DNA from 4 places in the Salirhabdus salicampi genome. Region 1 is predicted to be linked to each of the others. Evidence: riboswitches for the same ligand, from Rfam matches in the RefSeq annotation. Region 1 holds a riboswitch; each other region holds the start of a gene.
What was found. Region 1 has a riboswitch for S-adenosylmethionine ahead of NLW78_RS03655 (homoserine O-acetyltransferase family protein). Riboswitches for the same ligand answer to the same signal wherever they lie in the genome.
Positions count from the first base shown of each region.

Region 2: linked by a shared signal. The riboswitch ahead of NLW78_RS02900 (O-acetylhomoserine aminocarboxypropyltransferase/cysteine synthase family protein) and the one ahead of NLW78_RS03655 (homoserine O-acetyltransferase family protein) in region 1 are both predicted to bind S-adenosylmethionine.
Region 3: linked by a shared signal. The riboswitch ahead of NLW78_RS12890 (methionine ABC transporter ATP-binding protein) and the one ahead of NLW78_RS03655 (homoserine O-acetyltransferase family protein) in region 1 are both predicted to bind S-adenosylmethionine.
Region 4: linked by a shared signal. The riboswitch ahead of NLW78_RS00325 (hypothetical protein) and the one ahead of NLW78_RS03655 (homoserine O-acetyltransferase family protein) in region 1 are both predicted to bind S-adenosylmethionine.

Region 1 covers NZ_JANBWE010000001.1:701,217-704,380, reverse strand. The annotation lists gene NLW78_RS03660 (PLP-dependent aspartate aminotransferase family protein) at 1-676, opposite strand, end outside; gene NLW78_RS03655 (homoserine O-acetyltransferase family protein) at 784-1,848, opposite strand; SAM riboswitch class I at 1,933-2,048, opposite strand; gene NLW78_RS03650 (SDR family NAD(P)-dependent oxidoreductase) at 2,207-2,968, opposite strand; gene NLW78_RS03645 (DUF4139 domain-containing protein) at 3,152-3,164, opposite strand, start outside.
Region 2 covers NZ_JANBWE010000001.1:551,069-554,232, forward strand. The annotation lists gene srtD (class D sortase, LPxTATN-specific) at 1-321, shown strand, start outside; gene NLW78_RS02890 (hypothetical protein) at 344-517, opposite strand; gene NLW78_RS02895 (yteA family sporulation protein) at 586-1,365, opposite strand; SAM riboswitch class I at 1,599-1,706, shown strand; gene NLW78_RS02900 (O-acetylhomoserine aminocarboxypropyltransferase/cysteine synthase family protein) at 1,892-3,164, shown strand, end outside.
Region 3 covers NZ_JANBWE010000004.1:195,133-198,296, reverse strand. The annotation lists gene NLW78_RS12900 (MetQ/NlpA family ABC transporter substrate-binding protein) at 1-146, opposite strand, end outside; gene NLW78_RS12895 (methionine ABC transporter permease) at 161-829, opposite strand; gene NLW78_RS12890 (methionine ABC transporter ATP-binding protein) at 819-1,841, opposite strand; SAM riboswitch class I at 1,916-2,029, opposite strand; gene NLW78_RS12885 (M36 family metallopeptidase) at 2,593-3,164, opposite strand, start outside.
Region 4 covers NZ_JANBWE010000001.1:57,164-60,327, reverse strand. The annotation lists gene fdhA (formaldehyde dehydrogenase, glutathione-independent) at 1-804, shown strand, start outside; gene NLW78_RS00325 (hypothetical protein) at 852-1,070, opposite strand; SAM riboswitch class I at 1,143-1,245, opposite strand; gene speB (agmatinase) at 1,438-2,397, shown strand; gene NLW78_RS00315 (polysaccharide deacetylase family protein) at 2,435-3,164, shown strand, end outside.

The sequences.
Region 1 (3,164 bases):
TAGAAGTTCCGTGTCCACCTAACCATTTTGTTCCTGAATGAACAACAATATCTGCACCGTGATCGATTGGACGGCATAAGTAAGGGGTTGGGAATGTGTTATCTACAATTAGTGGAATACCCGCTTCGTGGGCAACATCTGCCACCGCTTCAATATCCAACACATGTAAGCTTGGGTTACCGATTGTTTCAGCATAAATTGCTTTCGTTTTATCGGTAATTTTTTCACGAAAGTTGTTTGGATCCGTTGGATCAACAAATGTCACTTTCACACCATAACGCGGTAAAGTTTGAGCGAATAAATTATACGTCCCCCCGTATAAATTCGTTGCAGCTAGAATCTCATCGCCACTTTCCGCTACACTTAAAATGGATAATGTGATGGCTGATTGCCCACTTGCTGTAGCTAAAGCACCTACACCATTTTCGAGTAAAGCAATACGTTTTTCTAATACATCAACAGTTGGGTTGCCAATACGGGAATAAATATTCCCCGCTTCATCTAAAGAAAATAACCCCGCTGCATGTTCTGTATTCGAAAAAACGTAAGAACTTGTTTGATAAATGGGTACTGCCCGTGAACCTGTTGTCGGGTCTGGTGCTTGCCCTCCATGCAATACTTGTGTTTCAAAAGCGTATTGGGTTGTCGCTTCCTCTTGAGTCGTTTTTTTAGTCATAAATTTTCCTCTCTCCCTTATTTGAATTTTCGGTGCATAAGAATGTTGGCTTTACGTTGTTCGTTTCGTAGGAATTCTCCGAAGTCATCCGTTTTTCTAAGTACAATTTATGGTCCGTTCCAGGCCCCAATCACACGACTTTGATCAACTTGGTTCCTCTCTTCTTGTGCTAGCAAAAAATCCTTTACAACGTGTTGCCACTTTTCTGGTTCGACGAGAAAACCATCATGACCAAAATCCGTTTCGACAGAATGATAACGGACATCTATGCCTGCATTTTCTAACTGTCGCGCTGCTTCATGAATCGCCTTAGGCGGGTACAGCAAATCGTGGCTAAACGAGACTGTTAAAATAGGTGCCTGTATTCGCGCCAAAACATCTCCTAAACTTCCACGACCCCGTGTAATATCATGGGAATTCATCGCTCTAAGTAACGTTACATAACTGTTTTCATCAAATCGTTGCAATAATTTATTCCCTTGGTAATCTAAGTAATTTTGAACTTCATACCGATCGTCTTCCCCTTGTGAGCGTTCAAAACGATTATTAAATAACTGTGGTGACCGATAAGTAATCATTCCAATCATTCTAGCAATTTCTAACCCTTTACCGTTAGAGTCCGTTTCATTTTGATGAGATAATATCGCTTGTTCTGCTATGTGATTATATGCGAGAGCATAATCCGAAAAGATAGGAGTTGATGCAAGCGGGACATACACTTCTGCAAACGTTGGGTCCATAACTGCCCATTCCCATACTTGCATTCCCCCAAGGGAACCCCCAACAATGGCATAAACTTGATCAATATCTAACTTCGCTAAAAACTGTTTTTGTGCTCGCACCATATCTCTAACCGTTATATTCGGATAACCTAACGTATCCTGTTCTACATCAGTACCATTACACCCGCCAATTACGTTTGTCGTAAACACGGTATACTTGTTTGTATCAATCATTTTCCCAGGTCCAATAAAGTCGCTCCACCAACCGTCATGATGTTCCCCATATGCCCATTGGTTACCAGTTAAGGCATGACAAATGACAATAATCTGGTCATGTGAAGCCGGCCACTTCCCAACTCGTTCGTAAGCAATTGTGCAATTTCGTGCTTCACCGTTTTCTAACATAAATTCACCAATACTTAACTGACTGGACTCATATAAATCAGACATTCCATCCCCCCTCTATGGATTGAAAAGTTTCAGTGAAATGAAAAACCCCCTTCACGAGGAAGGGGGTGGATAATCTAGTCCTTCCTCTTATCTCTAGAAGACAAATGTCTTCTCAGGAATTAGCACCTTTCCAACGTCGAAATCACATTGGCGGTTGCCGGGTTTCATCGGGCCAGTCCCTCCACCTCTCTTGATAAGAGATCACTCATTTATGAAGTTTTTAACTTTAGTGTTTTCAATCACGTTTGTAAATTTTTATTGTTTACAAGGATAAATTAGAACTTGAAATCTGTCAACTCAAAATAATGAAAATAATGAAAAAATTTTGTGTTCAGCTTTCCATATACCTTTCCCCTCGTTAAAAATTCATTCTAGACTGTCCTCCATCTACGTTTAGACTTACCCCAACAATCCATGAAGCCTTTTCTGAGGCTAAAAATGTAACAACGTTTGCCACCTCTTCAACCGTCCCAAAGCGTCCAGCTGGAATTTCATTTTGAACAAAAGCATTTATTTTTTCTGGGTTCTCTTCAAGGCGCTTTTTCCAATTTCCTGTTTCATGTAAAATGCTTCCCGGTGCCACACTATTGACTCGAACGCCGTAAGAGATTGCCTCATCAGCCAAGGACTTTGTAAAACTTATCAGTGCTGCCTTTGCATTATTATATGTAGCCCGTCCTCCACTTTCTCTTCCGAAAATAGACGTAATATTAATGATAGAGCCACTTCCTGCTTCTTTCATATTGTCGACAGCAAGTTTACTCAAATGGACCGCTGAAAAGTAGTTTAGTTCGAGTGCTTCATGAAACAAATTCATATCCGTTTCAACAACTGTACTTCCATTGCTTCCTCCTGCATTATTCACAAGAACATCAATCGTACTGTGATCATATAAAAATGACTTCATCAAATGCTTTCGTTCCGTTTCGTCAGTGATATCCACCGGATATATGCTTACTTTTCCCCCTAATTCTTCTTTTGTTTGTTTAAGCGTATCCTCATTACGTGCCGCAATTCCCACATTTGCCCCCTCTGCTGCAAAGACTTCTGCTATCCCTTTCCCAATGCCTTTTGAACCACCTGTAATTAAGACATTTTTTCCTTTTAATTGTAAATCCATTCCAAAATCCTCCTTACGGTTGTCGCATCTCTTTTCACTAACTTTATCATATTGTGGAAAATCATTGTTATCAAATTGCTGAGTTTCCACCTTTGGCAAAACTTTACCTGTCTTCGGAAAAATTGTAATCTTTTGTAGGAATTATCAATAAAGACGTACCTAATATACCCTCCAAAAATCTCCTTATTTATGTAGT
Region 2 (3,164 bases), 150 kb from region 1:
GAACAGTTAGAGTATGGTGTTGGTTATTACACAGCATCATCAATGCCAGGTGAAAATAATCAAATTTTGTTATCAGGCCATCGAGATACAGTTTTTAAACGTTTAGGTGATTTGAGGGTCGGTGATGAGGTCATGATCGATGTTTCATATGGGTCATTCGTCTATAAAATTGTTGATACGGAGGTAGTCGATGCAGATGATACAACTGTCATCCGCTCTACATATCCAGAGGAACTTTTAACGATTTCGACATGTTATCCATTTCGTTATATCGGCAATGCACCCCAGCGTTATATTGTATATGCGAAGCCGGTCTCATAAGAGGGGTGCTTCGGCCGAAACACTATTCCCCCCAACGGTTAATCATCCATACAACGATAAAGAAAACGAGAAAAAATCCAACACCGAACAGAAAGAAATTGAAAAACAGTAACCACTCTACACTCTCTGCTGAAATCGCTAATATAGTGCAGATGATGAGCCATAACCCCATTAATATATAACCAAATTTATACATGTTTGTTTCACTCCTTATTACTTATCTTAAAAAGAAATCGTGAAACAAGCAATAAAAAACCTCTCCGGTTAGGGAGAGGATTTATCTTCGTTCTTTTCTGCCTCTTCTTCTGTATAGGGGTCAATTTCATAAGGCTTTAAATCACCAAAAACTGTCATCATTCCCTCTTCATCGAGGGCCTCTTCATATTCCTTATGTTGAGGTGAAGGATACACCTTTACATTTTTCCCTTCAATATCGGTTGCAGCAAAATTTTCATAATCCTCTACATAGCCAACCGGGTCATCAGACTCAATATATGTCTCATTATAATGATCCGGTGCAACAACAAAGTCTGAAGGTGAGTTGGACGTCCCCCATTTAGCCACTTCTTGCCACGAATCTTCACTATCGAATACTTCCCCTTCCGTTTCGTCGTATTCAAATCGCCCAAATGGAGGACCAATCACATCTTCTTCCACAGGACGTTGGTCGGTTATGAATTGTTCCGGAGTATGCTCGACACAGTAAGTTGTTGTAGGCATGGCTTCTAAACGTTCCAACGGGATATCCTTACCACATACTTCACACTTACCATAAGTCCCTTTATCTATTGCTTCTAAAGCATTATTTATACTTCTAAGTTCATCCTCTGTGTGTTCATTTAACGCAATATCCTTCTCACGCTCGTATAACTCACTGCCTTCGTCGCCTGGGTGATTATCATAACTAGATAATTCGCCCACAGCATCATGGTAATGTCCATGTTCCAAATCAAAATGGTCATTGTCTTCTAAACGTTTTTCAATATGCTGTTTCGCCTTCATTAGTTTGGAACGGAAGGTGGATATTTGGTCTGCTGATAACATGTTTTGATCTCCTTCCATTAGTTAAACTCTAATTATAGTTTTCACGAACAAAAAAAAACCATTAACGAAAAATGTGTGAAAACTGTAAAAAAAATCCTTTGCATAATGTATATCACAATAGCTTATATATAAAAGTATAAAATGTAACGCTAAATTTATTGACAATTTTGAATTTACAATATATAATTCACCTAACAATCATTACATAATTAAGAATAAATTTACAATTTAATCTCTTATCGAGAGTGGTGGAGGGATAGGCCCGATGAAACCCGGCAACCTTCAAGCAGCGGCTTGAAAAGGTGCCAATTCCTACAGACGTTAGGTCTGAAAGATAAGAGGAGGATCTGTATATTGACCCTCTTCTTATGAAGAGGGTTTTTCAGTTTTTCCTCTTCTTCTTTACCTTACACGACACTATAAACCCCAATGCGAGACAAATGGTGAACGATAAGGTTCTATGCCTTATAAAAAAATAAATCTGAGTAATCTTATTGGTTTACTAAAAATTAAAGGAGTGGTTTTAATGGCTAATTCAGATCATTTTGGGCGTGAAACACAGTTATTACATGGGGGACAACAACCCGATCCAACAACAGGTGCAAGAGCAGTTCCGGTTTATCAAACAACTTCCTATGTATTTCGGGATACAGAACATGCACAAAATTTGTTTGCATTACAAGAACAGGGAAACATATATACAAGAATTATGAATCCAACTGTAGACGTCTTTGAAAAGCGGATTGCTCTTCTAGAAGGTGGAACAAATGCTGTAGCTTTATCTTCAGGTATGGCAGCTATTACGTTGTCCATTTTAAATGTTGCACATGCAGGTGATGAAATTGTAGCAGCTACAAATTTATATGGAGGAACATATAATTTATTTGCCAATACGTTACCGAAATACGGGATAAATGTGACATTCGTTGACCCGGAAGATCCAGAAAATTTCAGAAGTGCTATTACACCTAAAACAAAAGCCGTTTTTGCCGAAACGATTGGTAACCCAAGTTTGCATGTATTAGATATTGAAGCTGTTGCAAACGTTGCCCATGATAACGAAATTCCGTTAATTGTTGATAATACATTCGCGACACCTTATGGTTGTCGACCAATTGAATGGGGTGCAGATGTTGTTATTCATTCAGCAACAAAGTGGATTGGAGGACATGGTCGAGTTATAGGCGGTGTAGTTGTAGACGGTGGGAAGTTTAATTGGAATAACGAAAAATTCCCAGGTTTTATAGAACCGGATCGTAGTTACCATAATATTCGGTTTGGAATTGATGTAGAAGGAGCTGCATTTGGAACGAAATTACGTGTTCAATTGCTACGGGATATTGGACCTTGCTTAAGTCCGGATAATGCTTCTACTTTGCTGCAAGGTTTAGAAACACTGCACTTAAGAGTACAACGTCATAATGAAAATGCGTTAACGATAGCGAAGTATTTAGCGGACCATGATGCTGTAGATTGGGTATCATATCCTGGGTTAGAAAGCCATCCGTCCTATGAATTATCGAAAAAGTATTTAGATCAAGGCGCAGGTTCAATCATAGTCTTTGGTATAAAGGGAGGTCGAGAAACTGGTCGCCGTGTTATAGATAACATTCATTTATGGTCACATGTAGCAAACGTTGGAGACGCGAAATCCTTAATTATTCATCCGGCATCTACGACACATCAACAACTAAATGAGGAAGAGTTGAAACAAACTGGTGTGACAGAAGAATTGATTCGACTGTCAGTTGGCATTGAATCACCGGAAGATTTAATTGATGACTTAAACGAAGCGATTG
Region 3 (3,164 bases), on a different contig from region 1:
GCACCTACTGTGATAGTTGTTGTTTCTTCTTCGTTTCCATTACCGTTTCCTTCGTTGCCATTCCCTGCATTATCTTCTGATGACCCACAAGCAGTTAAAGCAAGTACAAATAGTGCTGTTAATAATACTGTTAATAGTTTTTTCATTGATTTTCTCTCCTTTAGCGTTTATCTATTTTTCTTGACGTAATATCCCCAATAAATTGGAAGATAAATACGATAACAACAATAAAGACAGTACAAACAAATACAACATCAAAATCCCATCTTTGGAAGCCTTTACGGTATGCTAAGTCTCCTAGACCACCAGCTCCTATTACACCAGCCATAGCTGTGTAACTAATCAAAGCTATCGCTGTTACCGTAAGACCAGAAATTAAGGCTGGCATCGATTCAGGTAACAATACCTTAAAAATAATCGTGCGGTATTTTGCTCCCATCGCCTTTGCCGCTTCAATAACCCCTTTGTCCACCTCCTTTAATGCTATTTCTACCATGCGGGCATAAAAGGGGGATGCCCCGATGATTAAAGCTGGCAAAGCAGCCTTAGGTCCTCTTATCGTTCCCATTAAGAAATCTGTAAATGGGAAAAGAAGCAGTATTAATATAATGAACGGTATCGCGCGAAAAACATTAACTAATGTTGCAGTAATAAAATTGATAATTTGGTTTTCCCAAATCCCTCCACGCGCCGTCAAAAACAATAATAATCCTAGTAAAACACCTAAAATTAATGTTCCAATGACAGATAAAACGGTCATATATAGTGTTTCATAAGTAGCTGTCCATAAATCGTCCATATTTACATTAGGAAATAAATCATTCAACATCGGATATCACCTCAATTTCTACTGATGTACTTGTGATCGTATCCAAGGCTGCTTCGATATCCTTTTCATGTCCGTCTATATGAATAACCAATGACCCGTAAACCCCTTCTTGTGTCTGACTAATGTTGCCTTGCAAAATATTAATATCGACCTCAAATTGTTTAGCTAATTGGCTAATGAGGGAACGATTGGTATCTTCGCCGATAAAATGCAACTTCAAGACTTTCCCTGATGTATAACCTTTAATAATTGTGTCTAGTGTGTCGTCGTTCGGCTCTTGTGTCATAACTTGTTGTACAAACCGTTTCGTAGTATTCTCTTTTGGATGCATAAACACATCTAAAACTTTACCTTGTTCGATAACTTGACCATTTTCCATAACAGCTACACGATGACAGATTTTTTGGATGACATGCATCTCGTGGGTAATTAAAATAATCGTCAACCCTAATTTTTTATTAATATCAACGAGTAAATCTAGTATGTCATCTGTTGTTTGTGGATCTAATGCGGACGTAGCCTCATCACACAACAACACTTTTGGATCATTCGCCAGTGCACGCGCAATTCCGACACGCTGTTTTTGCCCACCACTTAGTTGAGAAGGATACGACTTTTCTTTTCCTGAAAGTCCAACCAGTTGAATTAACTCCCGAGCCTTTTCTTCTCGATTTGGTGTACCTGCTATCTCAAGTGGTAACATAATGTTCTCTAAAACGTTTCTAGACCAAAGGAGATTAAAGTGTTGGAAAATCATGCCGATTTTTTGGCGTTCTTTCCGTAATTTTCGTGGGCTCAAAGTGGTTATGCTTTGATTATCAACGATAATTTCGCCACTTGTCGGCTCTTCTAGTCTATTGAGTAACCGGACAAACGTACTTTTTCCAGCACCACTAAATCCAATTACACCAAAAATTTCACCTTTATTAATATTTAAGTTGATATTATCAACAGCTAAAACTTCAGATTCATTACTTTGATATGTTTTTGAAACATTTTTTATAGAAATCATTTTGGTACCTCCTCATAAAAAAACACCTTTCTGTTCGCAGGAGAACAGAAAGGCGTATGTATACGCTCGCTGTTCTCTCATCTGCCAAAGTCAATGACTTTGCAGGAATTGGCACCTTTCAAACAAAACGTTTGTTTGATGGTTGCCGGGCTTCACAGGGCCAGTCCCTCCACCTCTCTTGATAAGAGAATATATATGAAATTTATATGATTCTATTTGATTCACAAAAGAGATTTTAGCACCCTTTGTTAGTAGTTGTCAACAAAAATAACATCTCTTTACCACAAGAAAGAACTTTGTAATTTATTTAATCTCCGCCAACATTGTGAAATTAAGTGGGGTTGTCGTACCACTTTTCCTTATTTCTCAAGGTTAGTCTCTTCACCTCTCATGATGAGATAAATATGAGATTATCAGTATACTATATCTCAAATACAACCGATGTCAACAACAATTATGTGACGAAAAATAGGGAGTTCCCTCGATTTCCGGGGAAATAATTCAAAATTACGCAGAAAAAAGGGAGTCCTCCCGTAGAACTGGTTCGCGATTTGCGCACGGGCTCAAACAAAGTGGACATACTGATATTATGGTATTAAGCGGAAAAGTGAAATCAATCTTATTACTTTATTAACTAAGCATTTAAAATATTTCACTTAATTGTGCAAAAAAGGATAGTTAGCCATTATTTTGGGCTAACTATCCTAATGAATATCTATTTTATTTTAGCTAAAGGTCATAGATTTTGATGCTAATAGGATCTAGTAACCGTTAAATCAAACGCCCCATTCGCACCAGACCATAAACCGACATAAATGTATTTTGTTCCTCCCGGTACAACTCCTGACTCATTTCCGGATGCAGTTGCTACGCCACCGATAACTTCGAAATCTTTATTGTAAAAGAATACATCAAAATCATTGGAACTATCATTTGCTTTTAACGTAAAGTTATGCAACCCATCACCGTATTGTTGCGGAAGGGTTACTACATACCCATCTGCACCTTGTGAAGCTGGATTAGGATTCTGTGTTGTAACAAATTCATTCTCTGTAACAGCTAACGTAGCAGGAACGCCCCCTAATGACCCAATTCCTGTTCCTGGATTTCCAATCTCAACTGTTCCGTTCGCAGTAAATGGCTCAGATGGTGGAATATCAATAGGTTCGACTGCTGCTCCATTTTTCGTAAAGGCTTGTAATTCTGCCACTTGTACAAAACCTTTACTATTGTCTTGCGTACTGTTAGCTACTAACCTTATAAACTTCGCCTTTGTTGGTTTTTTAAGATCAAACGTTTTATAGTGTAAGTCAGGTGCAGCTG
Region 4 (3,164 bases), 640 kb from region 1:
GGTGGCTGGGTCGGTGGCCAATCTGAATATGTCATGGTTCCATATGCAGATTTTCAGCTATTGAAGTTCCCAGATAAAGACCTGGCTATGGAGAAAATTCTTGATTTAACGATGCTCTCTGATATTTTCCCAACGGGTTATCACGGTGCAGTAAGCGCTGGTGTTAAACCTGGTTCCACAGTATATGTTGCTGGCGCAGGCCCAGTAGGACTTGCTGCTGCCCACTCTGCCCAACTACTTGGTGCATCTGTTGTTATTGTTGGTGACTTAATTGAAGAACGTTTAGCTCAAGCGAGAAGCTTTGGCTGTGAGACGATTAACCTTCGGGAACATACAGATGTAGGAGAGCAAATTGAACAAATTTTAGGTGTACCTGAAGTCGATTGCGCGGTAGATGCGGTTGGTTTTGAAGCAAGTGGACACGGTGAAGGTGCTGGTGAAGCTCCCGCAACGGTATTAAACACAGCAATGCAAATTACGAGAGCTGGTGGACGTCTTGGGATTCCAGGTTTATATGTAACAGGAGACCCAGGTGGAATTGATAAAGATGCTCAAGAAGGAACATTAAAAATTCGTCTCGGACTTGGTTGGGCTAAAGCTCACACATTTGTCACCGGGCAAACGCCGGTCATGAAATACCATCGCGATTTGATGATGTCCATTTTAAGCGGCCGCGCACAAATTGCGAAAGCAGTAAATGCTACCCTAATCTCCCTTGACGAAGCACCGAATGGATATCAACAGTTTGACGGCGGCGCATCGAAAAAATTCGTCATTGATCCTCACGGCTTAGTGAGACAATAATATGAAGATAGCCCAGTGAATCAGATTCACTGGGCTTTTCATCGTATTTATTTCTCTTTACGGTTTTGAACCGCCTTAAGCTGTGATTCGTTGTGATTCATTATTGGTTTCAGAAATTTTTCATAACGTTCTTTTTTAAAGGCCTCCAATTCCTCTTGTGTCATATGTTTCGTCAACTCCGTAATATAAACCCCTTTCCGCTTCACTTGTTTTGCCTCTTTCTCCGTTAATTGTACGACTTCTCCATTTCTCACATGAAAATCCATACTTCTCACTCCTTTTGAAAATATAAAAAAACTTCTTTCTGCCATGAATGCAAAAAGAAGTCCTTTTGACCGGTTTTATCATTCAAAGCAGACGCTTTGCTGGTAGGAGCACCTTACATAAAGCAGGTTGCTGTGACATCAACGAGCCAGTTCTCTCTGTCACTCTGGATAATCTATTTAATTCATTTCATTATAGCATACATAACGGGGAAATATTACCTTCCTTGATGGCGGTTGCACATAAAAGTGCCATATCACCTATCCGTTTAGACACTTAGTAATGTAATTATTGAAAATTCTTAACATTTTGTCTATTCGTGTAACCCTTGTTTTACCTTATAGTTAAGGGTAAACAGGAGGGATAAAATTGGCTAAAGAACCTAAATATGGTCCAAGTCACCATAGTGATGCACCACGATACACTGGCATTAGAACTTTTATGAAACTGCCTTATATTACTGATCCTCATGAGGATATAGATGTTGCCATTGTAGGATTACCTTTCGACACTGCTGCAAGCTACCGGTCAGGATCCCGCTTCGGACCTTCCGGAATACGTGAAATTTCTATGCTTCTAAGACCTTCTAACGCTTTTCATAAACTCAACCCCTTTGATTATTGTTCTGTCATTGATTACGGTGATTTACCTCTAATACCCGGTCATATCCACGAATCCTATGACATTATGAAAACTGCTTATAGTGCACTGGCAAGGCATAATATTATTCCCATTGGGCTTGGTGGTGACCACTCTGTCACTTTAGGAGAACTAAGAGGATTGTCCGAAAAGTATGGAGCATTAAGTCTTGTTCACTTTGACGCCCACGGTGATACTTGGGACAACTATTGGGGCAAAAAGTATACTCATGGTACACCTTTTCGAAGAGCATTAGAAGAACACATTGTTGACCCCTCTACTTCAATCCAAATTGGACTTAGGGGAACCGTATATGATCCAAGTGATGTAGATGAAGCAATAAATATGGGTTTCCATGTGATTACGATAGACGAGCTTCGTTCCTTATCTCCTGAACAGTTAAGTGAACAAATTAAAAGCACGGTAGGAGAGAAGCCCGTATTTCTTACCTTCGATATCGACTTCTTTGATCCCGCATATGCACCAGGAACAGGAACACCTGAACCTGGTGGTGTAACGAGCTATGAAGGTCTGAACTATGTGCGTCATTTACCAGATTTAAACTATGTCGGTTTTGACTTGGTTGAGGTTTTGCCAGCGTTAGATAATGCTGAAATTACAGCTCAATTAGGGGCAAACATCGTTTATGAATTTCTATCTATTTTAGCATTCCATAAACGTAACCAATAGAAACAATTATATATTTATAGGGAAAGAGGTGGATATGATGAAATGGCCCAACGGAAAACAGATGGCTGTCGTTTTATCCTTTGATGTAGATGCTGAAACAGCTTTTACATTCAATGAGAAAAACAAGTCACGGATGTCACTATTATCTATAGGAACGTACGGAAGAACCGTTGGATTAAACCGCATTTTAACCTTGTTAAGCGAGAATGACCTGAAAGCAAACTTTTTTGTCCCAGGAGCTGTAGCTAATATAGATCCGACTGTTATCGAAAGAATAGTAGAGAAAAATCATCCAATTGGTCATCATGGCTACTTTCACGAACGCCTTGATGACTTAACCTTTGAAGAAGAAGAAGAGATTATAGTGAAAGGTAGAGAAGCAATTAAGAAATATGCGGGCTATTATCCAGAAGGGTATCGAGCACCCTTATGGGAAATAAATCGACATACGCCAAGCTTATTGAAAAAATATGATTTCCGCTTCGATTCTAGCTTAATGGGAAATGATGTTCCTTATACGATTGATGGTGGGCATAACGAAAAAATTCTTGAAATACCAGTCACATGGTTGCTAGATGACTGGGAACAATTTGCGTTTTCTGCTGAACCTCCAATCGGTTTCTCCATCGAGGAACCAGATAAAGTTTATCGACTATGGAAAGCAGAATTTGACGGACTGTACCAAGATGGTGGTTGCTTTGTGTTAACGATGCACCCGCAGCTTATTGGCAGAAGTTCCCGGATTAACATGCTAAACGAACTCATTC